One region of the Bradyrhizobium sp. 22 genome, then DNA from elsewhere that is predicted to be linked to it. Evidence: riboswitches for the same ligand, from Rfam matches in the RefSeq annotation. Region 1 holds a riboswitch; the other holds the start of a gene.
What was found. Region 1 has a riboswitch for S-adenosylmethionine ahead of K410_RS0133755 (O-succinylhomoserine sulfhydrylase). Riboswitches for the same ligand answer to the same signal wherever they lie in the genome.
Positions count from the first base shown of each region.

Region 1 (14,619 bases):
CGCGTTCCGGTCGGCAGACGGGAGGCACCTTGTTGCCTTCAGAGAAAATCTTCTTACGATCAAGGGTAGAAAACAGAAATACAAGCTGCTCCGCGTCGCCGCCAATCAAGGAGCGAACGATCGGCCTCTCTTCGTGCGAAAGTAAACGGTGTCGGAACGACCGCGTGCCATAGACAGAATGGAAAAGTGCGCCACGAACAACATGCGCAGATGCACCCCACCGAACCACATGCAAGCATGTACGGGTGAGGTGACCGTATAATGTTCCTCCACTATGAGGTATGCAGTCGGCACCCCTAGCGCGCAGCCAGGCCAATAGACTATCCATGACTTCGCTTCTTCTGAGTTTTGATAACTACAGTCACCCGAGCCTTCGAGCACTCGCGTGAAACACCGCGAGCACAGTGAGGCGTACTCCCCGAGAACTGAACTAGCCTCCCTGGCCTCGGAAACGTGGAATGAATAATTTCATCGTAAGTATCGTTCAGAAAGGCGAGCTCTCCACCCCAGGCGCTATGCCATTCCTCATGCGCAAAATATACCGTAGTCCAGTAATTCTCTCGATCAGGGCTGTCTCGATGTGGGTATCCTTCGTGTCCAAAAGTGTGCAGGTTCGCATAAACTCTCAGCGGCTCGTGTCCTGCAAGGATGTTCTTCTGCAGCAATTTGAATAACTTGTAGACGGGCTGAAACGCAACATTCGCTTCGAGCTCGGCAGCGCAGCTCTCCCGGCTTTTTGCGTCACCGCCTGCACCGTGCGCATGCCAAAAAGCGTAGCGGTCACGTGCGGACGATGAGTGCCAGCCGAACCCCCAAATTGGCTGTTTTGCAAGCTGAGCCAACTCAGCCTGAAGCCGCAACGGCACCAATCCGTCATATTCCTTTACACCCATGGCCCTGCCGCAATGGCTGCGCTAACGACGATCGTCCCTACACTCCGAGTATTATTCTGGCCAGTCTCCGGCAATTTCCGAGCACTCGCAAGGGTTGCGATCAACCATTAATTAGATTCCGGGGAATTTTTTCTGCTGCGCTGCGAGAGTCCCTCGCAGCGGCGTGGCGCGATTGACAAACTACTGCATTCAGGCCGAGCCGGAGCCGCCTTTTATCGTCTGCTCTGGGCTGAAAACGACGACCAAGCACACACGCGTCGGACGAGCGCTAGGGAGACGATCTCTGATTGCTCAGCAGAAGCTGCGGATCGCCAGGCTGAAGCATAAGTTCTACGGCCAGCGGTCGGAGCGTTCGTCGCGCCTGATCGAGCAGTTCCTTGACGTTCGAAGAGTTGGAAAGTGACGCCACTGAAGACGAGCTGGCGGCAGCCACGCCCCCTTTCGAAAGTCGAGACCACATCCTATAGGTCGGTCTGGCTAGGACCGAAGCCGACATTTCGTGCCTGCCGCGCCTCGTCCACTCTACCGCTGGGAGCGAGCATCTAGCCGGCTAGGTCGCACTTCCGGCTTGGGCCACATGTTGGCTTCGAGTTCTCTCGAATCCAGATCCGGCGTTCGATCAATGATCGCGCTGATCCACGAAATTCCATCTTCGACATCCCAATGGATAATCTGCCGTGGCGCCCCTGGGCAAAGCACAAGAAATCCGACGCTGCGCGGTGCCTATTGGTGCCTAAGGATTTCCAAAAATCGGGTAAGCGTTGGAGCGGGCGAAGGGAATCGAACCCTCGTATGCAGCTTGGGAAGCTGCCGTTCTACCATTGAACTACGCCCGCGGAAGCGCTGCTCCGCGCCCGTCCTGATTAGCCGAGACGGCGCCTGCCGCCAAGCGGTTTGGCGCAGCCGGCCGAACGCTTCTTAACGTTTTGGCAAGATTTTGGGTGCGCCGGATTGTGGCGGTGTTATGATCTTATATCTGGGGAGCAACGTGCACTGAGTGGGGCGTGTGCATGGTGGGGCGCGGCTATTCGATATTCGACACGGCCATAGGCCGCTGCGGCATCATCTGGAGCGGCACCGGCGTCGTCGCCGTGCAATTGCCGGAAGCGCGGGAGATCGACACCCGCCGCCGGATCTTCCAGGTCCATCCCGAGGCGCGCGAGCAGCGGCCGTGCGAGAACGCGGAGCTGGCGATCGAGGGCATCGTGAGCCTGCTGCAAGGCGGCGACCCTGACTTTTCCGAGGTCAGCCTGGATGCCGGCGGCGTGTCCGGCTTCAACCGGCGCGTCTATGAGTTCACCTGCTCGATTCCGCGCGGCGAGACGCGCACCTATCACGAGGTCGCCAAGGCGCTGGGGGCCTCAGGCGCGGCGCATTCGGTGGCGCAGGCGATCGCCAGAAATCCCTACATGCTGATCGTGCCCTGCCACCGGGTGCTGGAGGCCGGCAATTACACCGACCGGCTCTCGCCCTATGGCGGGGTGATCTCCAAGCGGCGGCTGCTGGCGCTGGAGGGCGCCCATCCCGTCGCCAGCAAGACGCTGTTCGAGGTGCTGCTGCCCGTTGCTCCGCCGAGGCCGTCCACCTAGATAAGGCGGCATGGACGCGACCACGCTGCTGACGACACAATCGATGACGGTCTGTGAGTTTCGCTGCGACGCGGGACCGGACGATACGCCGTTTGCCGAATGCCGCACCGGGCATTCCATCGCCTATGTCCGATCGGGCAGCTTCGGCTGCAATTGCCGCGCCGGGTTCTTCGAGCTGGTGGCGGGCTCGATGCTGGTCGGCGCGCCCGGCGAGGAATACACCTGCACCCATGAGCATGTCAGCGGCGACGTCTGCCTGGGATTCTTCTTCGGCGAGGACATGGTCGATGCCCTCGGTGGACGGCGCGAGATCTGGCGGGTCGGCGCCACGCCGCCGCTGCCCGAATTGATGGTGCTGGGCGAGCTCGCCCAGACGGCGGCAGATGGCAACAGCGACATTGGCCTCGACGAGGTCGGCCAGATCCTGGCCGGCCGCTTCGTCAACGTCGTTTCGGGCAAGCCGCGCAAGCCGGCCACGCCCAATGCGCGCGACCGCCGCCGCGCGGTGGAGGCCGCGCTGTGGATCGACGACAATTCCCACGCCGAGGTCGATCTCGAGCAGGCCGCCAAGCAGGCGGGCCTCAGCCCGTTCCACTTCCTGCGGCTGTTCTCGAGCGTGCTCGGCGTCACCCCGCATCAATATCTGGTGCGCTCGCGGCTGCGGCACGCGGCACGGCTGCTCGCGGACGACGACATCACGGTGACCGACGTCGCCTATGACGTCGGCTTCGGCGATCTCTCCAATTTCGTCCGCACCTTCCACCGCGCGGCCGGCGTATCGCCGACCAAATTCCGCCAGGCCTCGAAGGGGATGCGCAAGATTCTCCAAGAGCAGCTTGCCCTCAACTGACTAGCTTCGTCTCCGGCGCGCGCCAGTTTCGGCGCGCTTTGCACATGGAGACGAACATGTACGACCACATCGGACTTCGCGTTGCCGACCTCGACGCCGCGACGCGCTTCTACACCGCGGTGCTGGCGCCGCTCGGCTACGTGCTGTGCTCCAGCGGCGACGGCTATGCCGGCTTTGGGCCGAAGGATGCGCCGGCGCTGTGGCTGCACCTCAACAAGGGCCGCAAGGCCGACGGCGCGCACATCGCGTTTCGCGCCGGCAGCCATGACGCGGTCAAGGCGTTCCACAGCGAAGGACTGAAGAGCGGCGGCCGCGACAACGGCGGCGCCGGACCGCGCAAGGATTACAGCCCAACCTATTACGCGGCCTTCCTGATCGATCCCGACGGCAACAATGTCGAGGCGGTTTGTAGCTAAGCGCTCCGACCGCCGGCTCCGTCATTGCGAGGAGCTCTTGCGACGAAGCAATCCAGACTGTCTCCGCGGAAACATCGCTGGATTGCTTCGCTGCGCTCGCAATGACGGTGTTTGCGGTGTCGACCAATCGAAATCAAGGATACTGATCCCATGGCCTCCATCCACAACGATATCCCCCTACCCGCCCCCGCGAACGACGTCTGGGACGCGGTGCGCGATTTCGGCGCGCTGCATGAACGGCTGGTGCCCGGCTTCGTCACCGCCTGCACGCGCGACGGCGATGCGCGCATCGTCACCTTCGCCAATGGTTCGGTGGCACGCGAGGTGCTGGTCGATTGCGACGACGCGCGCCGGCGTCTCGTCTACGCCATCAGCAACGAACGGCTGAAGCACTACAGCGCCGCGGTGCAGGTGATCGCCGACGGCGAGCGGAGATGCCGCCTGGTGTGGACCATCGACATGCTGCCGAACGAGCTTGCAGCTTACGTCCAGGAACAGACCAAGGACGCCGTCATCGGCCTGCACAAGGCGTTTCCGCCTGCCGCGGCCTGACCGCCCTCTGTGAGTTTTCGCACAGAGCTCCGCCCTCGCCGGCCGTAACCATCGCGGCGTGCGTCCGGTTGGCCCCGCTGTCCCGGCGGGGCTGCGCACGCGAGGAGCATGCCATGAGAGGTGCGGACAAGGTGATCTGCCAGGCGGCCGCCGTGCTGCTGCTGTTTTCCGCCGCAAGCACGCCGGCGAAGGCGCAACTCGCCGGATTCGGCGGAGGCGGCGGCGAGGACATGATGACCCAGATGGCGCCGATGCTGGAGATGATGAAGGCGAAGATGGGCAAGCGCCGCTTCGCCATGATGATGCAGACCATGGGCCCGATGATGAGCCGCATGATGGAGAACGGCGGCGGGCTTGGTGGCATGATGGGCGGCGGCGGCTTCGGCGCGCCGAATTACGGCGGCTACACGCCGGTGGGCGGAAGCGGCTATGTGCCGACCGGGCTCGGCGGCATGGGCGGCGGCGACATCATGGGCATGCTCGGCGGCGCTGGTGGCGGCGACATGATGGCGATGATCCCGCAATTGATGCGGCTCGCCCATACCGGCGGCGGCGGCAGCCATCGCCGCCATAAGCATCGCTAGTCGACGGCACCCGACAGCGCTGGCCTGATCGCAGGCTTGCCGCCGCGCGGTCCCCAGCGCGTCAGCACGACGCTGGAGGATGAGAGCAGGCCGAGCACGACCATCGAGCTCGCGGCCAGCCAGAAAAAGCTCTGCGCGGTGGCCTCATGGGTCGACAGCCACCAGCCGACGGCCGAGATGTAGACCAGCCGCGCCGTCTGCGCCAGCACCGGCCCGATCACCTTGGCCGCGCCTTGCGAGGAGAAATACATCGTCGTGGCGATGCCGAAAAAGGCGTAGAACGGTCCAACCGTCGAGAGATATTGATGGCTCGCCGCGCGCACTTCCGCGCTGTCGGTGAAGATGTCGATCCAGAGGTCGGGGAAGATCGCAACGACACAGGCCGGTGCGCCGACGGCGACGAAGGCCGCCGCACTGGCGATCCAGGCGATGCGCCGGGCGCGTGCAATATTGCCGGCGCCGATCGCCATCCCGACCATCGGCACGCAGGCGATGCCGAACGAGAACGCGATCGAGGTCAGCAGGAATTCGAGCCGCGCACCGATGCCGTAGCCGGCGAGGATCGTGGTGCCGAACTGCGCCAGCATGTGGGTGAAGATCGAGATCGTCAGCACCGATTGCAGCGGCGAGAAGCAGGCGATGGCGCCGACCTTGAGGATGTCGAAAAACATCGCCCATTGGATGCGCAGGCCGCGCAGCTTCGGTGTGACGCGCGCGCGCCCGGAGAACAGGTACCAGGCCATGATGCCGATGTTCATGGAATAGGCGATCAGCGCGCCGGCCGCGACGCCGCGCATGCCGAATTGCGGCACCGGACCGAGTCCGAGGCCGAGCGTGCCGCCGAGCACGATCTGCCAGGCCGCGGAGTTGATAATCAGGAACGAGGGCAGCTTCATGTTGCCGGTGCCGCGCAGCACGCCGGCCATGGTGTTGAGCAGCCAGGGCAGCACGGCGCCGCCGAAAAACACCTGCGTGTAGGCAATTGCATGGGTCAGCACATCGCCGCGGCCGCCGAGCATCTCCAGCACTTTGGGCCCGAAGATCAGCATGCCCAGCATGAAGACGAGACCGAAGCTGATGCCGATCAGGATCGCGTGCGCGGCGAGCGTGCCGGCGCGCTCGCGATCGCCGGCACCGAGGGCGCGTGCAATGGCGGACGCCACCGCGCCGCCCATGGCGCCGCCCGACATCGTCATGGTCAGGATGATGGCCGGGAACACCAGCGCCATCGCCGCCAGCGCCTCGACGCCGAGCCGGCCGATATAGGAGGTTTCCGCGATCACCGTGCAGGTGCCGGCCGACAGCGCGATCGCGTTGGGCCAGGCGAGGCTGAGCAGCGTGCGCAGGATCGGCCCGTCTACAAGCGCGTTTCGCACCGGCGGCGGCAGCGGACGCTCTTGCTCATCGACCGGGATTTCGGCGATGTCGGACATATCCTCTCCGGGCCCGGGGCGCCCTTTGCGGCGCGGTAATGCTTGGGTGTGGCAATCAATTGTTCGCGCAGGGGCGCGCCGGGAGGCTTGTTAGCACGGCCATGGCCGATTCCTCCTACGCCCGATGCAGGCGTGCCCTGCGGCAGCGCATTCCGATGGGCGGGGCTACTCGATCGACCAGACCAATGGCGGACGGCAACCAGCGGCGGGGCGCAGATGCACGGCGATATGCCGCCCGCAGCCTGCGGCGAGGCCTTCGAACAGCCCCTCCAGCACCTTGGCGCAAACCGGGTGATAGTCAGCGACGTCGTCCATCAGCTTCCACGTCTGCTGGCGGACCTCGAAGGCACCTTCGGATCGTGCGGTCTCGACCGCATCATCCTGCGCGGCAAGCAGCGCGTTCAGGAACGCGGCGAATTCGCTTGCCCCGCCGCGGCTCATCGCCAGCGCGGCCGCGACGTCGTCGAAATATTGCATCCCGATCAGCTTGCCGGTGAGGCGCAGCAGGTAGCCGGCGTCTTCAGGACCGAACAGCTGCACCATGACGGGCGCCGCGGTGCGCACATATTCCATCGCGTAATTGCGATAGGCTTTTTCAAGACGCGGTTTCGGCCAGCTCGCCACGGGAAGCGCCGGCGCGGTCTTCGCATCGAACAGCGGCGCTTCGAGGTGGCGCGCGAACACCAGCCGCTGATCGAGCTCGAGCGGATGATCGTATTGGTGATAGTAGCCTTCCAGCCCGTCCTGGCCGTCGACGCTCTGCTTGGTGCAGACGAAGCCGAGCCTGAGATCGCCGAGGGCTGCGCCATTGTTGGCGTGCCAGCCGCGCAGCATCGCGCGCGAGACCTCGCCCGGCACGCCGCAGATCGCGGTGCCCTTCCAGATCCAGCGCGGCGGCGGGTAGCGGATCCAGGCCTTGACGTCGCTCTCGTACATGTACTCGACATGCACGCCGCCGATCCAGTTGGAGAGATAGTGATATTGCGCGGCCGCCACCGCCGGCGGCAGATGATCGATCCCGAGCTTCGCGAGGCCCGGCAGGAAGCGCTCCTGCTGCTGGCGGCGAAACACGCGGAAGACGAACTCGGCGGCGCCTGCGGTGCCGCGCCGCGTGACGACGGTGAGGATGAGCCCGGTGAAATAAGCGTGATAGAGGTCGGCGACCGCGCGCCAGCGCTTCCATTGGGCTTCCTGCGCGGCGTCCAAAGCGGCGGCCATGTTCGCTCCCGATCGTTGTTTCGATCGAGTGTGTCACCGCACCCCGCGGCAGGCAACATCACGCCCGTGCAGGGCGCCCTGCGCGATGGCCCGTCAATTCCGCATCACGAAGTTTGCGGCGGCGCCTTGGCCGCGCGCTCACGCTCGACCCGCTCGGTGACATCGCGCGCCATCGCCACGGATCCGAGGACGTTGCCGGCGGAATCCCGCACCAGGGCGAACGTCATCTCGATGTAGAGCTTGCGTCCGCTCTTGTGCAGCGCGCGAGTCAGCGTCGGCTTGCCCGCAAGCTTCATGCTGCCGCTGGCGAGCGCGGCCTCAAAGCCCTTCCAGTGCGCGGCGCGCAGATGCTCGGGAATGATCAGGTCGAGATTCTGGCCGAGCGCTTCCGCAGCGGAGAAGCCGAACAGGGCCGCCGCGGCACCGTTCCAGCGCATGATCGTTCCCGAGCGATCCGAATAGATCAGCGCATCCGCGACGCCTTCGGCGATCCTTGCATCGAGTTCGGATTGATTGGTCATATGCTCACCTCGTAGCCCGGATAAAGCCACCGGGTCGGCGCGGAGCGCCGCCCGATGACAGGCTCCGCGCAATCCGGGATCGCGCCACAAGTGAGACTGCCCCGGATTTCGCTTCGCTCCATCCGGGCTACAGGATCGGGCTACACCCGAAAATGCTTCGATAGTTTGAGGCCCTGGGCCTGGTAGTTGGAACCGATACGCTGGCCGTACATCGCATCAGGTCGGGCCAGCATCTTCTCGTAGACGAGACGGCCGACGATCTGGCCGTGCTCGAGGATGAACGGCACTTCGCGCGAGCGCACCTCCAGCACGGCGCGCGCGCCCTGTCCGCCGGCGCCGGCATAGCCGAAGCCGGGATCGAAGAATCCGGCGTAATGCACCCGGAACTCGCCGACCAGGGGATCGAACGGCACCATCTCCGCGGCGTAGTCTGGCGGCACCTGCACGGCTTCTTTGGAGGCGAGGATGTAGAACTCGCCGGGATCGAGGATCAGGCTGCCGTCGGGACGGGCCGACATCGGCTCCCAGAAATCCTCCACCGCGTAGCCGGAGCGACGATCGACGTCGACGACGCCGGTGTGGCGCTTGGCGCGATAACCGACGAAGCCGCCCGCTTTCTCGCCGGACAGGTCGACGGAGACGGCAACGCCACCGGAGAGATCGGCATCGTCGACATCGACCAGACGCTCGGCAGCGTGCAAGCCGTCGAGCTCGTCGGCGTTGAGGATGGCATCACCGGTGCGGAAGCGCACCTGGCTGAGGCGCGAGCCCTCGCGCACCAGCACCGGGAACGTCTTCGGGCTAATCTCGGCGTAGAGTGGACCGTGATAGCCGGCGCCGATCATGTCGAAGCGGCGGGTGCCGTCGGCGATCACGCGGGTGAAGACGTCGAGCCGGCCGGTGGAGCTCTTGGGGTTGGCGGCCGCGACGATCTCCGGCGGCAGCGCGAGGCTTTCCAGCAGCGGCACGATGTAGACGCAGTTGGTCTCCAGCACCGCGCCGTCGGCGAGGCTGAACTCGTGCAGCTTCAATTCGTCGATGCGCTCGGCGACGGTGGCCCCGGGACCGGGCAGGAAGCTGGCGCGGACGCGATAGGCGATGTCGCCGAGACGCAGATCGAGGCTGGCCGGCTGGATCTGGCTCTCGACGAAGTCGTAGGCGGGCCGGATGAGCCCCGCCTCCGCCATCGCCGCGATCATGCGGTCGGGCAGGATACCATTGGCGTCGGGCGCGACCGTGAACGTCAACCGGGGGTCCTCATCAGGGGTCAAATGCATCCGGACATGCCGGAAATACAGGTCTTTTACGGCTATCCGATGGACGCCTTGACGGAAAGGGCATTGCCGAATATGAGCATCACTTATCCCGTGGTGATTTGAGCCGGCCGGCTTGCAGCCACGTTAAATAAGTCGCTAAACAGGCCGGGGACCTCTGTGATCCCGGCCCGTGGAGATATCCAGGCCGGTTTTTTTGTGACCGCTTTCGACGAGGCGGTCATGTCGGAGGTACCCTATGTCGAAGTCGACCGCCAACTACCGCCCCGAAACCCGCCTGGTTCATTCCGGCACCCTGCGCTCGCAATATGGCGAGACCTCGGAGTCGCTGTTCCTGACCCAGGGCTATGTCTACGACACCGCCGAGCAATGCGAGGCGCGGTTCAAGGGCGAGGACCCCGGCTTCATCTATTCGCGCTATTCCAATCCCACCATCGCGATGTTCGAACGCCGCATGATCGAGCTCGAAGGCGCCGAAGCCGCCCGCTCGGCGGCGACCGGCATGGCCGCGGTGACGACCGCGATCCTGGCGCCGCTGAGGGCCGGCGATCACGTTGTGGCCTCCCGCGCGCTGTTCGGCTCGTGCCTCTACGTCGTGCAGGACCTGTTGCCGCGCTACGGCATCGAGACCACGCTGGTCGACGGGCTCGATCTCGACCAATGGCAGCGCGCGCTGCGGCCCAACACCAAGACGTTCTTCCTGGAGAGCCCGACCAACCCGACGCTCGACGTGCTCGACATTCCCGCCATCGCCGAGATCGCGCACAAGGGCGGTGCGCGGCTCGTCGTCGACAACGTGTTCGCAACCCCGATCTGGCAGAGCCCGCTCGCGCTCGGGGCCGACGTCGTGGTCTATTCCGCGACCAAGCACATCGACGGCCAGGGCCGCTGCCTCGGCGGCATCATCCTGTCCTCGGAAGCCTTCATCGCCGAGCACATCCACAATTTCATGCGCCAGACCGGGCCGTCGATCTCGCCGTTCAACGCCTGGGTCCTGCTCAAGGGCCTGGAGACGCTGGGCGTGCGGGTCCGTGCGCAGACCGAGACCGCTTCGCGCATCGCCGAGGTGCTGGCGAGCCATCCGAAGATCTCGCGGCTGGTCTATCCCGGCCGCGCCGATCATCCGCAGGCCGCATTGGTGAAGAAGCAGATGCGCGGCGGCTCGACGCTGGTCGGCTTCGAGGTCAAGGGCGGCAAGGCGGCCGCGTTCCGCGTGCTCAACGCGCTGAAGCTTGCGAGGATCTCGAACAATCTCGGCGACGCCAAGAGCCTCGTCACGCATCCGGCCACCACGACGCATCAGCGCCTGAAGCCGGAAGACCGCGCCGCGCTCGGCATCGGCGAAGGCTTCATTCGCTTCTCGGCGGGGCTCGAGCATGCCGACGATCTGATCGAGGACCTGACGGCGGCGCTGGAGAAGGCGTGAAGCGCTGACCCTCCCCTGGAGGAGGAGGGTCGGCTCACATTGAGCGCAGCGAAATGTGAGACGGGGTGGGGTGACGGTCTCTCCACATCCAACAGTGCCCGAGTGGAGAGATCACCCCACCCCGCTCGCGCTGCGCGCGATCGACCCTCCCCCTCCAGGGGAGGGTGAAGCAGACCTCTCACATCGGCCGGTACGTCCGCACGTCCGCGGGCACGTTGACGCCGAGCTTGATCTGGCCGACCGAGCGGATGATGTCGTCGCCGAGCAGCTGGGCGAAGCAGGCATAGCCCCAATCGTTCATGTGCAGGCCGTCGGCGATCACGAAGCCCTCGACCGGAATGGCCTGCTTCTCGTGCCAGTCACGCATCACCTCGAAGCGCGGGAAGATTCCGACGTGACGGAGCTCGGCGACCTTGCTGAGCAGCTTCACCATCTTGCCGGCGCTCTCGGCCCGCTGGTTGACGGCCGGCGAATATTGCGGATCGACCAGCACGATGTCGGCGCCGCCCGCGGCCTGGATGCGGCTGATGCCGTCCTCCACCATCTTGGCGGTTTCGCCGGGATCGAGATTGCGCAGCACGGCGTTGGTGCCGACCTGCCAGATCACGAGATCCGGATGCATGTCGATCACCTGCGTCTGAAGGCGCTTCATCATCTCAGGCGCGTCCTCGCCGCCGACACCGGCATTGATGACGCTGATGTCGGCGGTCGGATAGTGCCGGCGCAGCTGCGCGGCGAGACGATTGGGGTAATTGAACTCCGGCGAGCTCGCGCCGAATCCTTGAGTCGAGGACGAGCCGAACGCGACGATGACGACGGGCAGCCCGGCAACGAGCTTGCCCGCGACGTGCGGCAGCGAGCCCATCGCCTTCGAGCCACCCTTCGGCGGCTGGCAGGGCACGCGGTTGAAGATGTCGCTGGCGGATTTGGCGGCCTGCTTCACCTTGTCGATGGCACGCGCCGTGATGCCGCGCTGCTCGGGCGAGGTCGCGGCGACGGCGGTCTGGGAGGGCGAGGCCGGCGCGGGATCAGCCGACTGTGCGGGGGCGGGTGTCGCCTGCATGGCCGGCGTCTGGGCCTGCGATTGCGGGGCCGGCAGCAGCGACAGCAGCACTGCGGCTGCAGGCGCGGCCAGCCATGCCGTCAGGCAAAAAGGGCGGAGAGAACTCATTAACGCTAGACCTCAATTTTGCTGCTGGGCCGGCTCCCCACGGGCTGCGTCGATCACGAACTGTGCCAACGCCCGGCCAAGGCAATCATGGACCTGTTTCGCCAGCTCGGGCCCGCGGGACGGGCTGAACAGGTCGAACTGACCCTGGTCATTCCACTGCCGCATGATCGCGAAGCGATCGAACAGCGGAATGTCGTGCTCCTGCGCCACCACCCGCATGTTGTCGAGATAAGGCGGCGCCGAGATCATGGTCTCCGTACGCGGGCTGTATTGCAAGTTCATCAAGACGACGTCAGCCCCTGCATTTTGCAGCGCAACAACCCCCTCGGTCACCGCGCTACGAAATTCGTCGGGATCGATGGATCGAATAGCATCCACGGTCCCGGTCTGCCAGATCACCAAAGTAGGCGCTTTTGCTTCCATCAGCTTAACGAAGGTAGACGCGGTCTCCTCTGCTGTCTTCTTGCTCTGTATTTCTACGGAGACGTGCACCACCTCGGACGCCGGCAGCTTCTCCTTGAGGATCGCCTCCATTCGCGCCGGATAGGAGCTGCTCTCCGAGGATGGAATCGTGGTCGAGCGGCTGCCGATGACCAGGATGTCGAGCGGCTTGCCGGCCTTGAGCGCATCGGCGACCTTTGTCAGCCGGCTTTCGCTGGTGAGCAGATAGGACGGCAGCTCACAGGCTGCGGGCGCATTATTGGTGGCGGCAGGCGCAGCATCGCCCGCGCGCGCCAGGGGCGCGGCGAGGCTACCGCATAGCAGGATCAGGCTCAGGAGAACCTTCGCCTTCATCAGCCCCCTCCCGCCAGGTCGGCGTTGCCGGCGGCGTTCTTGGTCTTCGTACCGCTCTTGTCAGCCACGCGCTTGTACCACGAAATCACCCAGGCTACGCCCCACATGATCAGCACCCCGGAGAGACTAATTAGCGCATGCATGGCCGCGCCGCCGGAGACTTCGGCGAGGATGAAATGGCCGGCAAAGGCCAGGAAGACGCCGAGGCAGAAGATCTCGAGGGAATGCTGCCCGCATAGAATCAATGGTCGCAGCCAGCGCGATTTCAAGCCCGGCCAATCCCGGGGCAGGAAGCGCACGGTGAGCGCCGCCAGCGCCAGGAAATGCGTGAAGCGCAGCACGTCCAGATCGGTCTTGTTGATCGGATACATCCATTGCTCGACCAGCTTCGGCATGAACTGGGAGAGCTGCGGCACGTACCAGGTCAGCGTCACGTAGAACGACGCGATGAGATAGGCGATCGCCAGCCACATCGTGACGCGTGACGACAGAATGCGCGACATGCGGCGCGCCCCTCCGAGCGCGCACCAGGCACCGAACACGAACAGCAATTGCCAGGCGAAGGGGTTGAAGGCCCAGAAGCCGTTCGGATACGCCGACAGATACAGATCATACTCCCAGGTCACCGCGTAGAGCACGACCGAGAGGGCGAGCGTGACGTCGGGCCGCCATTTCATCGACCACAGGATCAACGGCAGCGCCAGCATCAGCACGATATAGAGCGGCAGCACGTCCATGTTGACGGGGCGGAAGCGGAGCAGCAGCGCCTGCACGATGGTGACGTCGGGCTGCTTGAGGAAATCCATGATGCCCATCTCTTCGGTGTAGAGCGGGTTCTCGAAGCTGGTCGCGACGTAGGAGATCTCGGCGAGGAAGATCGTGAACAGGAAGACGTGGGCGACGTAGATCTGCCAGACCCGGCGCAGGATGCGCGCGGTGGCGATGACGACGCCGCTCTCCAGCATCGCCCTGCCGTAGACGAAGGCGGCGGTGTAGCCGGAGATGAAGATGAAGATCTCGGTGGCGTCGCTGAAGCCGTAATTGCGGATCGTGAACCAGGTCAACACACTGGGCGGCAGATGGTCGATGAAGATCAGCCACAGCGCGAGCCCGCGGAACAGGTCGAGCCGGAGCTCGCGCTCGCCGATGGCGGGCAGCGTGATGGCCGGCGCCCTCGCACGCGGCTTCGTCCCCTCAGATGCGGCAGTTCCCGTGATCGTCGATCCCGTCACTTGGTCGGCAATGGTCATCGGGGCGCAAAAACCTTCCGCAAATCGCGGCGTGTCAAGGAGTGTACCGGTCCGGTCGTTACCCCACAAAGCGGCCGGGTGCCATGGGGGTTTGCCGGTGCCTTCCCTGGGGTGTCATTCCCTTCGAATTCTGGCGGGACGATGTCGCCAAAGCCGTCCAGGGCGTTTGGTTCCGGAGCCGGATTTCGCTATGGTAGCAGCCATGTACCGCGCCGTGACCCGCCACATCGAAGTGACCGTCGAGCCGAACTTTGTTCCGGAGCAGTCGTCGGCCGACCGCTCCCGCTACTTCTGGTCCTACACCATCGTGATCACCAATTCGGGCGAGGAGACCGTGCAGCTCAAGACGCGGCACTGGATCATCACCGACGCCTCCGGCCGCCAGCAGGAGGTGAAGGGCGAGGGCGTGGTCGGCGAGCAGCCGATCCTGGCCCCCGGCGAGCGCTTCGAATACACCTCGGGCGTCCCGCTCTCGACCGCCTCCGGCTTCATGACCGGCCGCTACCAGATGGTCAGCGAAAGCGGCGAGCGCTTCGAGATCGACGTGCCGGCGTTCTCGCTGGACAGCCCGGACAGCAAGCGGGTGTTGAATTAGGGGCGACGACGCCGTCAAGTAGGATGGGTAGAGCGCAGCGAAACCCATCACG
Region 1 is NZ_KI519400.1:1,751,140-1,765,758, forward strand. Features, by position in the region: gene K410_RS41575 (DUF6817 domain-containing protein) at 1-328, opposite strand, end outside; gene K410_RS41580 (2OG-Fe(II) oxygenase) at 321-893, opposite strand; partial or broken gene K410_RS40715 (transposase domain-containing protein) at 1,174-1,321, shown strand; tRNA gene K410_RS0133705 (tRNA-Gly) at 1,656-1,729, opposite strand; gene K410_RS0133710 (methylated-DNA--[protein]-cysteine S-methyltransferase) at 1,904-2,482, shown strand; gene K410_RS0133715 (helix-turn-helix transcriptional regulator) at 2,493-3,332, shown strand; gene K410_RS0133720 (VOC family protein) at 3,389-3,748, shown strand; gene K410_RS0133725 (SRPBCC family protein) at 3,899-4,300, shown strand; gene K410_RS0133730 (hypothetical protein) at 4,414-4,884, shown strand; gene K410_RS0133735 (MATE family efflux transporter) at 4,881-6,317, opposite strand; gene K410_RS0133740 (hypothetical protein) at 6,483-7,535, opposite strand; gene K410_RS0133745 (PAS domain S-box protein) at 7,640-8,056, opposite strand; gene K410_RS0133750 (2'-deoxycytidine 5'-triphosphate deaminase) at 8,197-9,333, opposite strand; SAM riboswitch at 9,414-9,493, shown strand; gene K410_RS0133755 (O-succinylhomoserine sulfhydrylase) at 9,569-10,756, shown strand; gene K410_RS0133760 (SGNH/GDSL hydrolase family protein) at 10,935-11,927, opposite strand; gene K410_RS0133765 (SGNH/GDSL hydrolase family protein) at 11,940-12,722, opposite strand; gene K410_RS0133770 (OpgC domain-containing protein) at 12,722-13,972, opposite strand; gene apaG (Co2+/Mg2+ efflux protein ApaG) at 14,175-14,567, shown strand.

Region 2 (14,619 bases), on a different contig from region 1:
AGGGCTGCCCATGACGCACCTCTCACGCGACGATGTCGCCAAGGCGGTAGACGGCGCAGACGATGTCACCATTGCCCGGATTATCGGAACCGGCGCAACCGCCGAGGAGTTCGCAGAAGCCAGGGCCTGGCTCGCCAACGACGAGCCGATGATCAACGATCTGCGGCCGCTGGCGCAGGGCCGCGTTCGCGAGCTCGTCGATATTCTCTCTGATCTCGATGAAGACGACGAGGAGCAGGGCCCTGTCGATCCCGGCTCCGCATCAGCGCTCGGTTAACCGGAGGGCCGTCTGACCCGTCAAACGCCCCGGAGAGGTTGACCTCTCCGGGGCGTCCGGTTGCTTTCGTAGGCCAACCCTCAGTTCAGCTTGCGCTTCGCCACGGGCGCCTCGAACTGCGTGATCTCGGCGGTCTGCGGCGCCTTGCCGTTGAAGGTCAGCACGTTGCCTTCGGACGAGATCGCGACGCTGTCGCCGTCCCTGACGTCGCCGGCGAGGATCATCTCGGCGAGCGGATCCTGGAGGTGGCGCTGGATCACGCGCTTCAGCGGACGTGCGCCGTAGGCGGGATCCCAGCCCTTGGCGGCGAGCCAGTCACGGCCGGCCGCGTCGAGCGTCAGCGTGATCTTGCGATCGGTCAGCAGCTTCTGCAGCCGCGCGAACTGGATCTCGACGATCCGGCCCATCTCGCTGCGCTGCAGCCGGTGGAACAGGATGATCTCGTCGACGCGGTTGAGGAATTCGGGGCGGAAATGCCCGCGAACCATTCCCATCACCTGCTCGCGCACGGCCGAGGTGTCCTCGCCCTCGGGCTGATTCACCAAATACTCCGACCCGAGGTTCGAGGTCATGATGATCAGCGTGTTGCGGAAGTCGACGGTGCGGCCCTGGCCGTCGGTCAGGCGGCCGTCGTCGAGCACCTGCAACAGGACGTTGAAGACGTCAGGATGCGCCTTCTCGATCTCGTCGAACAGCACGACCTGGTAAGGCCGGCGCCGCACCGCTTCGGTAAGCGCGCCGCCCTCGTCATAGCCGACATAGCCCGGAGGCGCGCCGATCAGCCGCGAGACCGAGTGCTTCTCCATGTATTCGGACATGTCGAGGCGGACCATCGCGGTCTCATCGTTGAACAGGTACTCGGCGAGCGCCTTGGTCAGCTCGGTCTTGCCGACGCCGGTCGGCCCCAGGAACATGAACGAGCCGGTGGGGCGGTTAGGATCCTGCAAGCCTGCGCGCGAGCGGCGGACGGCGGTTGCGACCGCACGCACGGCCTCGGCCTGGCCGACGACGCGTTGCGCCAATTGCTCCTCCATCTTGAGGAGCTTCTCCTTCTCGCCTTCCAGCATCTTGTCGACGGGCACGCCGGTCCAGCGCGAGACCACCTGCGCGATGTGGTTGGCGGTGACCGCCTCCTCCACCATCTCGCCGGTGTTCTCCTTGGCTTCGATATCGGCAAGCTGCTTCTCCAGTTGCGGAATCCGGCCATAGGCCAGCTCGCCCGCCTTCTGGAATTCGCCGCGCCGCTGCGCGTTGGCGAGCTCGACCCGCAGACCGTCGAGCTCGGCCTTCAGCTTCTGGGCGTCGGAGAGCTTGTTCTTCTCCGCGCTCCAGCGCGACGTCAGCGCAGCCGACTTTTCCTCGAGCTCGACCAGGTCCTTCTCCAGCGTCTGGAGCCTGGACTTGGAGCCGGGATCGGTTTCCTTCTTCAGCGCTTCCTGCTCGATCTTGAGCCGGATGATCTCGCGGTCGAGCGAATCCAGCTCTTCCGGCTTGGAATCGACCTGCATCTTCAGCCGGGCCGCGGCCTCGTCCATCAGGTCGATCGCCTTGTCGGGCAGGAAGCGATCGGTGATGTAGCGATTGGACAGGGTTGTCGCCGCCACCAGCGCGGAATCGGTGATCCGCACGCCGTGGTGCTGCTCGTACTTGTCCTTCAGCCCGCGCAGGATCGAGATCGTGTCCTCGACCGAGGGCTCGCTGACGAAGATCGGCTGGAAGCGCCGCGCCAGCGCGGCGTCCTTCTCGACGTGCTTCTGATATTCGTCGAGCGTGGTCGCACCGATGCAGTGTAGCTCGCCGCGCGCGAGCGCCGGCTTGAGCAGGTTGGAGGCGTCCATCGCACCGTCGCCCTTGCCGGCGCCGATCAGCGTGTGCATCTCGTCGATGAACAGGATGAAGGTACCCTCGCTGCCAGTGACCTCCTGCAGCACGGCCTTCAGCCGCTCCTCGAACTCACCGCGATATTTCGCGCCGGCGATCAGCGCGCCGAGATCGAGCGACAGCAGCTTCTTGTCCTTCAGGCTCTCGGGCACGTCACCGTTGACGATGCGCAGGGCGAGGCCTTCGGCGATGGCGGTCTTGCCGACGCCGGGCTCACCGATCAGGACGGGATTGTTCTTGGTCCGGCGCGACAGCACCTGGATGGTCCGCCGGATCTCCTCGTCGCGGCCGATGACCGGATCGAGCTTGCCATCGCGCGCCGCCTGGGTCAGGTCGCGGGCATATTTCTTCAGCGCATCATAAGCGTTCTCGGCGGTCGCGGAGTCCGCGGTTCGGCCCTTGCGCAGCGCCTCGATCGCCGCGTTGAGGTTTTGCGGGGTGACGCCGCCCTTGTTCAGGATCGTGCCGGCCTCGCTGGACTTCTCCAGCGTCAGGCCGAGCAGCAGCCGCTCCACGGTAACGAAGCTGTCGCCGGCCTTCTCGCCGGCCTTCTCGGCGGCGTCGAAGGTGCGGGCAAGCTCGGGTGCGAGGTAGATCTGGCCGGCGCCGCCGCCGGAAACCTTCGGCACCTTGCCGAGGGCGTCCTCGGTTGCCTTCAGAATTGCACGGGAATTGCCGCCGGCGCGGTCGATCAGGCCGGCAGCCAGCCCCTCATTGTCGTCCAGCAGGACCTTCAGCATGTGCAGGGTCGAAAACTGCTGATGCCCCTCGCGCATCGCAAGCGACTGCGCGGACTGGATGAAGCCCCTGGAGCGTTCGGTATATTTCTCGATGTTCATCTTTTCTGTCCCTCGGCCTGCCCTTGGGGCCCTCTCAGGCACCCCAATACGGCATCTTCATTGGGTTTCGACTGACCGCATTGAGGATTCTCAAGCGGGAACGATGGTCTTTTGCCGGCTTGGCGCCGGCCTGAGGCAGATGTGGGAAGCGGTCCGGTGGAAGGAAAGAGGCGCGTTCACAATTTCGTGCGCTTCTCGGCTGCTTGGCGCGGGCCGGCCGAATCCTCTAAGTAGCGGCATGACAGCCAGCCAGACCGCCGAGATCACCGGCCTCTACCGCTACCCGGTCAAGGGCCTGACGCCGGAGCCGCTGCGCCGCGTCCCCTTGCGACCGGGCCAGACCCTGCCCGCCGACCGCCGCTACGCCATCGAGAACGGTCCGAGCGGTTTCGATCCTGAAGCCCCCGAATGGAAGCCGAAGATCCAGTTCCTGATGCTGGCGCGCAATGAGCGGCTGGCCGAGCTCGACAGCCATTTCGACGACGCCAGCAATGTCCTGACCATCCGCAAGGGCGGTCAGGTCGTCGCCAGCGGGGACCTGGAGACCGCGGCCGGGCGGGCGGCCATCGAGCGCTACGTCGCGGAGAACTTTCAGCCGGAACTCAAGGGCCCGCCGAAGCTGCTGTCCGGCCGCGACCACAGCTTCTCCGACGTCGCCCGCAAGGTGGTCTCCATCATCAATCTCGGCAGTGTCCGCGCCATCGAGGCCATGCTGGGCGGCACCGCCGTGCATCCGCTGCGCTTCCGCGCCAATCTCTACGTGAAGGGCTGGCCGGCCTGGTCGGAGCTCGATCTCGTCGGCCAGACGCTTGCGATCGGACAGGCGCGGCTCAAGGTGGTCAAGCGCATCGTCCGCTGCCCCGCCACCAATGTGGACCCGGTGACGGCCAAGCGCGATCTCGAGATCCCGCCGACGCTCTCGCGCCATCTCGGCCACATGGACTGCGGCATCTACGCCGAGGTGATCGAAGGTGGCGAGATCGGCGTGGGCGATGCGGTGGCGGTGGAAGAGCCGAGGCTGGTGTGAGCTTCTGCGCTGGCTCAACACGCTCCGTCATTGCGAGCGCAGCGAAGCAATCCAGGAATGCGTCCGCGGAAACAGTCTGGATTGCTTCGTCGCAAGAGCTCCTCGCAATGACGAGGCTCAATTCGGCATCACATACGCATAGATCTTCCCGCGCGAGACCGGCGCCTCGCGGACGCGGTTGCCGTTGTTGCCGGAGATCATGATCGGATTGCCCTGCGCATCGATGCCGGTGACGATGCCGACATGGCCGCCGCGGCGACCGCGCGACATCACCGCGATGGCGCCGACCTGCGGACCGGAGACGCGCGTGCCGTAGCGCGCAAACGAGCTCGCCATGTCCGATCCGGTGCCCTGATGACCGGTGTGCTGCAGCACCATGTTCATGAAGCGCGCGCACCACAGCCTGCCGCGCCCGGTCGGATTGCCGCCGATGTAGCGGCGCGCCTCGGACACAAGGCCCGAGCCGCCACCAAAGCCGCCGCTGCTCGTGGCAGAATTGGACATGCCGTTGCTGGCCGTGCCGCCATTGGCGTTCGGATCATAGGCTGCGAAACTGTTGCCGAAGCCACTCGCCTGCAGCTGCGCAGCGCTGCGCTCGAAGCGCGAACTGCGTGCATGATGGCGGTGATGATGATGTCTGACGTGATGCACGTGAGCGTGCCGCTCTGCGCTATGACGATGATGCGGCCGCGCTGAGGCCGGAGAAGCGAATGCGGCAAGAGCCGCGGAGAAGATCGCCAGCGCAACAACACAACGCGACAGGCGAGACGCAAACAACTCAAACATTCTTCATCCTTCGTTGACACCCCACTTCCCGCCGGCCCGTGCAAGAGCCGACATCCGTCCGGCCGTTAAGCCGCCGGATGTGGCGAGAAAAAGACGCGGGTAGCCCGCGAATAGCTGCGATGATTTTGTGCCGACACTGGAGGATGCTGCCGCATTGCGGACAACAGCATTAACTGCGATCCTGCAAAGGCGGCTTGAACAGAGGGAAACGGTTAATGCCCCACGCCAAGACCAGGGACGACGTCCGCATCTATTTCGAAGAGGCGGGTCAGGGAACGCCGATCATTTTTCTGCACGAGTTCGCGGCCGACTACACCAATTGGGAGCCGCAGATGCGTTACTTCTCGCGCGGCCACCGCTGCATCACCTATTCGGCGCGCGGATATACGCCGTCGGACGTGCCCGAGGGCGAGGTCTACAGCTACACGCATTTCTACAGCGACGCCCTCGCGGTGCTCGATCATCTCGGAATCGAGCGCGCGCATCTCGTCGGCCTGTCGATGGGTGCCTATTCGTCGCTGCAGATCGGATTGAACGCGCCGCAGCGCGCGCTGTCGATGACGCTGGCCGGCGTCGGCTCGGGCTCCGAGCTGGAGAATTTGGCGGCTTGGCGCCAGCAATGCCGCGCCAATGCCGAGCAGTTCGAGACGCTTGGCTCGGTGGAGGTCGCCAAAGTCACGCGCGAGGCGCCGAGCCGGATTCCCTTCCTGGTGAAGGATCCGCGCGGCCACGCCGATTTCTATGCCGCGCTGGCGCGTCACGACGCCCAGGGTTCGGCGCGCACGATGCGCGGCTTCCAGGGTGGGCGGCCGTCGATCTACACGATGACCGATGCGATCAGGAAGACGACGACGCCGGCACTGATTATCTGCGGCGACGAGGACGATCCGTGCGTGGGCCCGAGCCTGTTCCTGAAGAAGCACCTTCCCGCGGCGGGGCTCGCGATGTTTCCGAAGTCCGGCCACGTGCTCAATCTCGAAGAGCCCGCGCTGTTCAATGATAGCGTCGAGCGGTTCGTGACGCTGGTGGAAGCGGGGCGCTGGCCGGCGCGGGATCCGCGCTCGCTGGTGCCACACTAGCTGTCATTCCGGGATGTGCCGAAGGCGCAGGCCCGGAATCCATCAGGCCGCAAACGCTGTGGCACGATGGATTCTCGGATGCGCAATTGCGCATCCTAGCTCGATGCTTCGCATCGCCTCGGAATTGACGGAGAGAGGCTATTTCCCCCCACCCCGGCTCAGCAGAAACACCGCCTGCTCGCCGAACATGTTCCACACCCACCAGGGCAGGTTCAGCGGCACCGGGCGGCCGTAGAGATCGAGCGCCACCGAGCGCTCCATCTTGACGTTGATCTCGTCGCAGAGCTGCACGAAATCCTTGATGGTGCAGAAGTGGATGTTGGCGGTGTCGTACCAGGTCGCCGGCAGGTTCTCGGTGCGCGGCATGTGGCCGCCGACCAGGAGCTGGAGCCGCATCTTCCAGAACCCGAAATTCGGGAACGAGACGATGGCTCTTCGGCCGATGCGCAGCAGATTCTCCAGCACCACCCGCGGCTGCCGCGTCGCCTGCAGCGTCTGCGACAGGATCACGTAGTCGAAGGCGTCGTCGGGATAATTGACGAGGTCGGTGTCGGCATCGCCCTGCACCACCGCGAGGCCCTTGGCGACGCAGCGGTTGACGCCCTCGCGCGACAGCTCGATGCCGCGGCCGTCGATGCCGCGCGTCTCCAGCAGCTGCAACAGATCGCCCTCGCCGCAGCCGACGTCGAGCACCTTCGAGCCCGGCTTGACCATCTCGGCGACCAGGAGATGATCGGCGCGAAACTGGCCGGACTGCCCCGCCGCAAGGCCGCCGAGCGGCAGCACTTCCTGTACAGACATCGCTAGCCGTCCTTCTTGCCGGTGAGCCCGCGCGCCTTGCCGGCCGATTGTAGGAAGGCGCGGGAGATGTCGAAGAATTCGGGCACGTCGAGCAGGAAGGCGTCGTGTCCGCGATCGGTCTCGATCTCCGCGAACGACACCCGCGCGCTAGAAGCGTTCAGCGCATGCACCAGCGCGCGCGATTCCGAGGTCGGAAACAGCCAGTCGCTGGTGAAGGAGACGACGCAGAAGCGGGTCTTGATGTCGGCGAACGCTTTCGCCAGCACGCCGCCATGGTCGGCGGCGATGTCGAAATAGTCCATCGCGCGCGTCAGATAGAGATAGGAATTGGCATCGAAGCGCTCGACGAAGGAGGAGCCCTGGTAGCGCAGATAGGACTCGACCTGGAAGTCGGCGTCGAACGAGAAGGTCGGCAGCTCGCGATCCTGCATGCGCCGGCCGAACTTGCGATGCAGCGCCGCGTCGGAGAGATAGGTGATGTGCGCCGCCATCCGCGCCACCGCGAGCCCGCGATGCGGATGGATGCCGTGATCGGCATAGCCGCCGCCGTGCCAATCGGGATCGGCCATCACGGCCTGGCGGCCGAGCTCGTGGAAGGCGATGTTCTGCGCCGAGTGCCGCGTCGCGCAGGCGATCGCCAGCGCGGAGTACACGCGCTTCGGATAGGCCGCGGTCCATTGCAGCACCTGCATGCCGCCCATCGAGCCGCCGACCACCGCAAACAATGTGTCGATGCCGAGCCGGTCGATCAGCATGGCCTGCGCGCGCACCATGTCGGGGATGGTGATGACGGGAAAATCGAGCCCCCAGACCTTGCCGGTGGCGGGATTGATCGACGCCGGCCCGGTCGAGCCCATGCAGCCGCCGATCACGTTGGAGCAGATGATGAAGTAGTGCTTTGGATCGATCGGACGGCCGGGGCCGACCAGGGTTTCCCACCAGCCGGGCTTGCCGGTGACGGGATGGACATTGGCGACATGCTGATCGCCGGTCAGGGCATGGCAGATCAGGACCGCGTTGGAGCGATCGGCATTGAGCTCGCCATAGGTCTGGTAGGCGATCTGGAACGGGCTGAGATCGACGCCGCAATCGAGCCGCAGCGGCTGCTCGGCGCCGAAATGCGCAACCTGCGAGCTCGGATGATCCACCTCATGCGACCGCTCGTCGGCGCTGATCGCAGGACTCGGTATCGACTTGACGCCACCCATCTGACCATCGACCTCGTTTGCGATCAAACGCTGACCGCCACTTGCATCAGGCCATGAAAAACCCGGCCTGAACGATAGGTTCGGCCGGGATCGGAAGCGTCCCCGGCCTGTTTAGCGAGTTTTTTAACGTGGCTGCAAGCCGGCCGGCTCAAATGACCACGGAACGGGGAAAAGCTACCGTCTTGGGCGGTTTTCGTCAAGTCGCGGCCCGGATCGGCTCAATTCGCCTCTGCCGCGTCGACGGAGAAGGACGTCATTTCTCTTTGCTTTCGCCGTCCCGACTGCCTAATCAGGACATCCCCCATTCGAAACGATCGACAGCCAGACATGTCCCAACGTCCGCCCGCGCCGCCATCATTGCAGGAATTGCGCAAGGAGATCGATGCGATCGACGAGGCCATGCATCGCCTGCTGATGCAGCGCGGCGACATCATCGACCGCCTGATCCAGGTGAAGCAGACCCAGGAGGTCGGCTCCGCGTTCCGCCCGGCGCGCGAGGCCTCCATGATGCGCGAGATCGTGCAGCGTCATCGCGGCATCCTGCCGCTCGACACGGTCGAGAGCATCTGGCGCGTCATCATCTCGACCTTCACCTATGTGCAGGCGCCGTTCTCCGTGCATGCCGACATCTCGGTGAGCGAGCCGGCGATGCGCGATTCCGCGCGCTTCCATTTCGGTTTCACGGTGCCTTACGTCGCGCATTTCAGCGCGCAGGCCGCGGTCGAGGCGGTGGCGAGATCCAAGGGCGATCTGGCGCTGGTCTCGGCGACGTCGAGCCGCACGCCGTGGTGGCTGGAGCTGGAAGCCGCCGGCGCGCCGAAGATCATTGCGCGAATGCCTTTCATCGAGCGTGCCGACCATCCGGCCGCCCTGCCGGTGTTCGCAATCTCGCGCGTCCCCGACAGCGCTCTGGTGACCGAGGTCGAGACCTTCAGCGTGCGCGTGTCCGGATGGAACGCCGAGGTCGCGCGCGCCCTGTCGCCACTCGCCGAAATCGTGGCGGTCCCCGATACCGCCTTCGACGGCGCGGCGCTGCTGGTCTCGGTCACGAGCACGACCAGCATCGACAAAATCAGGGCTGCCCTGATCGAGGCGGGGGCCTCGGTGCGCTCCGTGGCCCTCGTCGGCAGCCACGCAACGCGCTATACGGTGCCCCCGACCGGGGCGAAATCGTAAACCACGCGCCACGCCCTGCCATTTTCGGAGTTCAAGATGTCCCGCCCCGTGCCGAATCCCGGCATTCTCGATATTGCGCCCTATACGCCCGGCAAGAGCCCGGTCGCCGAACCGGGCCGCAAGGTGTTCAAGCTCTCCGCCAACGAGACGCCGTTCGGGCCCTCGCCCAAGGCGATCGAGGCGTTCAAGCGCGTGGCGGACCACCTGGAAGACTACCCGGAAGGCACCTCGCGCGTGCTGCGCGAGGCGATCGGCCGCTCCTTCGGGCTCGACCCCAACCGCATCATCTGCGGCGCCGGCTCGGACGAGATCCTCAATCTGCTCGCCCACACCTATCTGAGCCACGGCGACGAGGCGATCTCCACCACGCACGGCTTCCTGGTCTACCCGATCGCGACCATGGCGGTCGGCGCCACGAACGTCATCGCGCAGGAGAAGGATCTCACCTGCGACGTCGATGCCATCCTCAAGGCGGTGACGCCGAAGACCAAGCTGGTCTGGCTCGCCAACCCCAACAACCCGACCGGCACCTACATCCCGTTCGACGAAGTCAAGCGGCTGCGCGCCGGCCTGCCCTCGCACGTGCTGCTGGTGCTGGATGCCGCCTATTGCGACTACGTCTCGCGCAACGACTACCAGATGGGGATCGAGCTCGTCGCCACCACCGAGAACACGGTGGTGACCCACACCTTCTCCAAGATCCACGGCCTCGCTGCGCTCCGCATCGGCTGGATGTTCGGCCCCGAGCACATCATCGATGCCGTCAACCGCATCCGCGGTCCCTTCAACGTGTCGACGCCGGCGATGTATGCCGCGGTCGCCGCGATCGAGGACACCGCGCATCAGGCGATGTCGAAGCAGTTCACCGAGACCTGGCGCAACTGGCTGACCGAGGAGATCGGCAAGCTCGGATTGAAGGTGACGCCGAGCGTCGCCAATTTCGTGCTGATCCATTTCCCGACCGACAAGGGCAGGACCGCCGACGACGCCGACGCCTTCCTCACCAGGCGCGGCCTCGTGCTGCGCGGCCTGAAGAACTACGGCCTGCCGCATTCGCTGCGCATGACCATCGGCACCGAGGAGGCCAACCGCCTCGTGGTCGACGGCTTGCGCGACTTCTTGGGCGGCAAATGAGCGAGCAGGTGCACTTCCAGCGCGTCGCGCTGATCGGCTTCGGCCTGATCGGCGGCTCGATTGCGCGCGCTGCGAAGCTCCAGGGCCTGGCCGGCGAGATCGTCACCACCGCGCGTTCGGAGAAGACGCGCGCGCGGGTGATGGAGCTCGGCATCGTCGACAAGGTGGTGGCGACCAATGCGGAAGCGGTGAAGGATGCCGATCTCGTCATCCTCTGCATTCCCGTCGGCGCCTGCGGGCCGGTGGCGCAGGAGATTGCCGCGCATTTGAAGCCCGGCGCTGTTGTCTCCGATGTCGGCTCGGTCAAGGGCGCCATCGTCAGGGACATGGCGCCACATCTGCCGAAGACCGTTCATTTCGTGCCGGCGCATCCGGTGGCGGGCACCGAGCATTCGGGGCCGGATTCTGGTTTCGCCGAGCTCTTCATCAACCGCTGGTGCATCCTGACCCCGCCCGAAGGTGTCGATGCCGCGGCGACCGACCGCCTGCGGGCGTTCTGGGCGGCGATGGGTGCCAAGGTCGAGGTGATGACGCCGGATCATCACGATCTCGTGCTCGCCATCACCAGCCATCTGCCGCATCTGATCGCCTACACCATCGTCGGCACCGCCGATGAGCTGGCACAGGTGACGGAGTCGGAGGTCATCAAGTTCTCCGCCGGCGGCTTCCGCGACTTCACCCGCATCGCGGCCTCCGATCCGACGATGTGGCGCGACGTCTTCCTCGCCAACAAGGAGGCCGTGCTGGAGATGCTCGGCACCTTCACCGAGGATCTCGCCAAGCTCACGCGCGCGATCCGTCGCGGCGACGGCGAGGCGCTGTTCGACCACTTCACCCGCACCCGCGCCATCCGCCGCGGCATCGTCGAGATCGGCCAGGACTCGGCCGCGCCGGATTTCGGCCGGCCGCTGGCGGCGCTGAAGAAGCCGTAGAGGCGCCTCCTCATCTTCCGTCATTCCGGGGCGATGCGCAGCGTCGAACCCGGAATCCCGAAATTGATGCGCGAGATTCCGGGTTCACGCTACGCGTGCCCCGGAATGACGGCAAGTCAATACAGCGGCGGGATCTGGCCGACCTTGACCGGGCCGAGCAGCACGGCGCCGTCGACGAATTTCAGCGGGAAGCTGCGCGCCTTCTTGCCTTCGAGCGTGCTCTCGCTACCGATCGAGTTGATGCCGGCGGCGACACCGGCATTGGCGTTCTGCTTGATGACCTTGCCGAGGCCCGGAACGGCGCGATCGAGCGCGCCGAACAGATTGGTGAGGTCCTGCGACTTCACGCCGGGCGCGACGCGGTCGAGCGTTGCCTGCGGCACGCCCTCCTCCAGCATCTTCTCGATGCCGAGCGCGGGGATCACGCGTTCGAGACCCGTCACCGTCATCTGCAATTCGCCGTCGAGCCGGCCGTTGGCCGAAAGGCCAAGCGTGCCGGCCGCAACCGCGATCATCTCGCCCTGCTGGATCCGCGACTGCACGATCTCGATGTGACCGCCGGCGGCCTGCATCTCGCGGAAGCGCTGCGGCCACGGCTTTGGCGTGAGGTCGGAGAGGCCGGTGACCTTGGCGCGCGTATCCGCCTCGAACGGCTCGGCGAGCAGGGGATGAACGCCCTGGATGCTGCCCTGCGCGACGTGCAGCAGGGTCTCGAGCACGGGATGATCCGCCGGCGAGCCGTCCGCGAGGCGGCCGTGCAGCTCGATCTGCTTGGCGCGCGCGAGCGGCACCTGCACGCTGCCGTCGAGGCGGTTGAGCGAGGGATCGTCGAACACGATGGAGGCGCGGTCCGGCACCGAGGGCAGGCCGACCACGCTGCTGCGGCCTTTGCTCCAGTTCACCACGAAGGTGTTTTGCGTGACGCCGTCGGTCAGCGTCGCGGGTGCGGAGAATTCGGCGATCACAAGCTTGGGATCGTAGACCTGGGCGACGACCAGGATGTTGTCGAGCTTGGCCGTGAACGGCGTCTTGCTTGCATTCTGCGAGACCAGGGACACGCTGGCGCCGGAGCACTGGATCTCGAAGCGGAACGGGAAGCCGGCGATCGAGCGCTTGGCGCAATCATAGATGCGGCCCGACTTGGCCTCCTGCGCCCGCCAGGCGTCTGCGGCCGTTTCGGCCCGCGAGGCCGCATAGAACCAGAAGCAGCTCCACGCGACGGCGAGGATCACGACGAGAATGGGTGCGGCGAAAAGGCCCCAACGGGAGCGGCGGCCTGCGGCAACGGTCATATTGGACATGCGGCGACCCTTTGATCCCAGATTCAGGCAAATGTAAGCGTGGTGCGGCTGCGGCGAAAGGCGGAGAATTCGCTTCGCTTGGGACCTTCATTCTGGTAGCCGTGCCCGAAATGTCGGAAATCACCCTCCCCTCCGTCACCACCGCCAAAGGCGACCTCTGGGTGTTCGGCTACGGTTCGCTGATGTGGCGGCCGGGCTTCGACTTCGAGGAGCGCGTCCCGGCGCGGCTGGTCGGCGAGCATCGCGCGCTCTGCGTCTATTCCTTCGTGCATCGCGGGACGCCGGAGAAGCCGGGCCTGGTGCTCGGGCTCGATCGCGGCGGCGCCTGCCGCGGCATCGCCTTCCGCGTCGCTGAAAAGAACCGCACCGAGGTCGTCGCTTACTTGCGCGCGCGCGAGCAGGTCACCTCGGTCTATCGCGAGGTGATGCGCTCGGTGTGGCTGGAGAACGACGCGCGCCAGCGCGTCTCCGCGCTCACCTATGTCGTCGACCGCGGCCATGCGCAATATGCCGGCCGTCTCTCGCTCGCCGAGCAGCACCGCCATGTCCTCCAGGGCCATGGCCAGTCGGGCGCCAACCGCGACTATGTCACCGCGACGGTGAAGGCGATCGAAGCCGAAGGCTTTCGCGACACGCAGCTGCACCAGCTTGCATTGATGCTGCATGGCGATGCGCATTCTCTGCACGCGGGTCAAAACGAAGACCGCGAAAGCCGCTAGCCCTCTGCCGGCCTGTAGCTCGGCGCCGAGCCGATCAATTGCTCCTGCTCCTTGCGGCCAGCTTCGACGAGGCGGCCGGTCGCATCCTCGATGGCCGTCTGCACGCGGGAGAGAAACTCGTCTTTCGGCAGGCCCGGCGGCAACGGATCGAGGAACTCCACCACGAGCGTGCCGGGATAGCGCAGGAAGGTGCGGCGGGGCCAGAACAGGCCGGAGTTGAGCGCGACCGGCAAGCACGGCACGCCGCAGGACGAATAGATCTGCGCAAAGCCGGTCTTGTAATCCGGCGGCGCGCCGGGCGCGCGGCGCGTGCCTTCCGGAAAGATCACGAGTTGCCGGCCGCTGCGCACCGCCTCGCGCGCCCGCCGGGTCATGTCCAGGAGCGCCTTCACGCCGGCATTGCGATCAATCGCGATCATGCCGGTCTTGACCAGGAACTGACCGAACACCGGAATCTGCATCAGCTGACGCTTGAGGATGAAGATCGGGCGGTCGAAGAAGCCCGGCAGCACGAAGGTCTCCCAGAACGACTGGTGCTTCGCCGCGATCACCAACGGCCCCTGCGGAATCTTCTCCGTCCCCCGGAATTCCACCTTGATGTTGCAGACCACCCGCATCAGGACCAGCGTCGCCTTCGCCCACCATTCGGCGACCGTCAGCATGGCGCGTGGCGGCAATGCGAAGGTCGGCAGCGCCACGATCGCAAGGCATACCAGCACGGCGTAGAACAGCACGTTGAACACGAGCGAGCGCAGGAAAATCAGGAACATCGATGGTCCATCAATTTACCGGTCAACTGGCGTCTCAATTGGCACGTCAATTGGCTTGGGCGGTGGCGGGCCGCTTTGGTTGCCGACCTGCAGGCTGCTCCGATATCTCGGGCGAAAGGTCAATCCCGAAATCCTCCAGCCGCACCCTGAGCTCGGCCGCGAGGTACTTGACATATTCCGACAGCAGCAGCCGCAAGGTGGACGCCGAGGTCCACCACGGCTCCTCGCGCCATTTTTCGCCGACCACCGCGAACGGGATCAGCGCCGTTTCCGGCATCGCATGCGAGAATTCCACCAGCGCGCGCGGCATGTGGTAGTTCGAAGTGACCACGATCAGCGACTTGAAGCGGCGCCCTTCGGCCCAGCGCCGCGCCTCCGCCGCGTTGCCGCGGGTCGAGAGCGCGGTGCGGTCGAGATCGACGCAACAGGTCATGAAGGACTGGTTCTCCGGCAACGTCCTGGAGATGTCGTTCGCCGTCGAGGTCGGGTGCACGCCGGAAATCAACAGTCGCCTGCCGTAACCGGCGGCGAGCAGCGCCATCGCATCCGAGACCCGCGAAGAGCCGCCGGTCAGGACCACGATGCCGTCAGCCTTGCGGCTCGGTGCGATCTCGGCGCCGCGCAATTGCGACAGGAACACGACGAAGCCCGCCGCGGCGCCGACGAAGGCCAGCGCAATCGCCGACACG
Region 2 is NZ_KI519399.1:1,159,292-1,173,910, reverse strand. Features, by position in the region: gene K410_RS0106845 (hypothetical protein) at 11-277, shown strand; gene clpB (ATP-dependent chaperone ClpB) at 358-2,997, opposite strand; gene K410_RS0106835 (MOSC domain-containing protein) at 3,236-4,024, shown strand; gene K410_RS0106830 (TIGR02594 family protein) at 4,142-4,810, opposite strand; gene K410_RS0106825 (alpha/beta fold hydrolase) at 5,026-5,889, shown strand; gene metW (methionine biosynthesis protein MetW) at 6,028-6,690, opposite strand; gene metX (homoserine O-acetyltransferase MetX) at 6,693-7,898, opposite strand; SAM riboswitch at 7,989-8,068, opposite strand; gene K410_RS0106810 (chorismate mutase) at 8,226-9,074, shown strand; gene hisC (histidinol-phosphate transaminase) at 9,111-10,208, shown strand; gene K410_RS0106800 (prephenate/arogenate dehydrogenase family protein) at 10,205-11,140, shown strand; gene K410_RS0106795 (DUF2125 domain-containing protein) at 11,257-12,441, opposite strand; gene K410_RS0106790 (gamma-glutamylcyclotransferase) at 12,552-13,160, shown strand; gene K410_RS0106785 (lysophospholipid acyltransferase family protein) at 13,157-13,930, opposite strand; gene K410_RS0106780 (YdcF family protein) at 13,977-14,619, opposite strand, start outside.
Region 2: linked by a shared signal. The riboswitch ahead of metX (homoserine O-acetyltransferase MetX) and the one ahead of K410_RS0133755 (O-succinylhomoserine sulfhydrylase) in region 1 are both predicted to bind S-adenosylmethionine.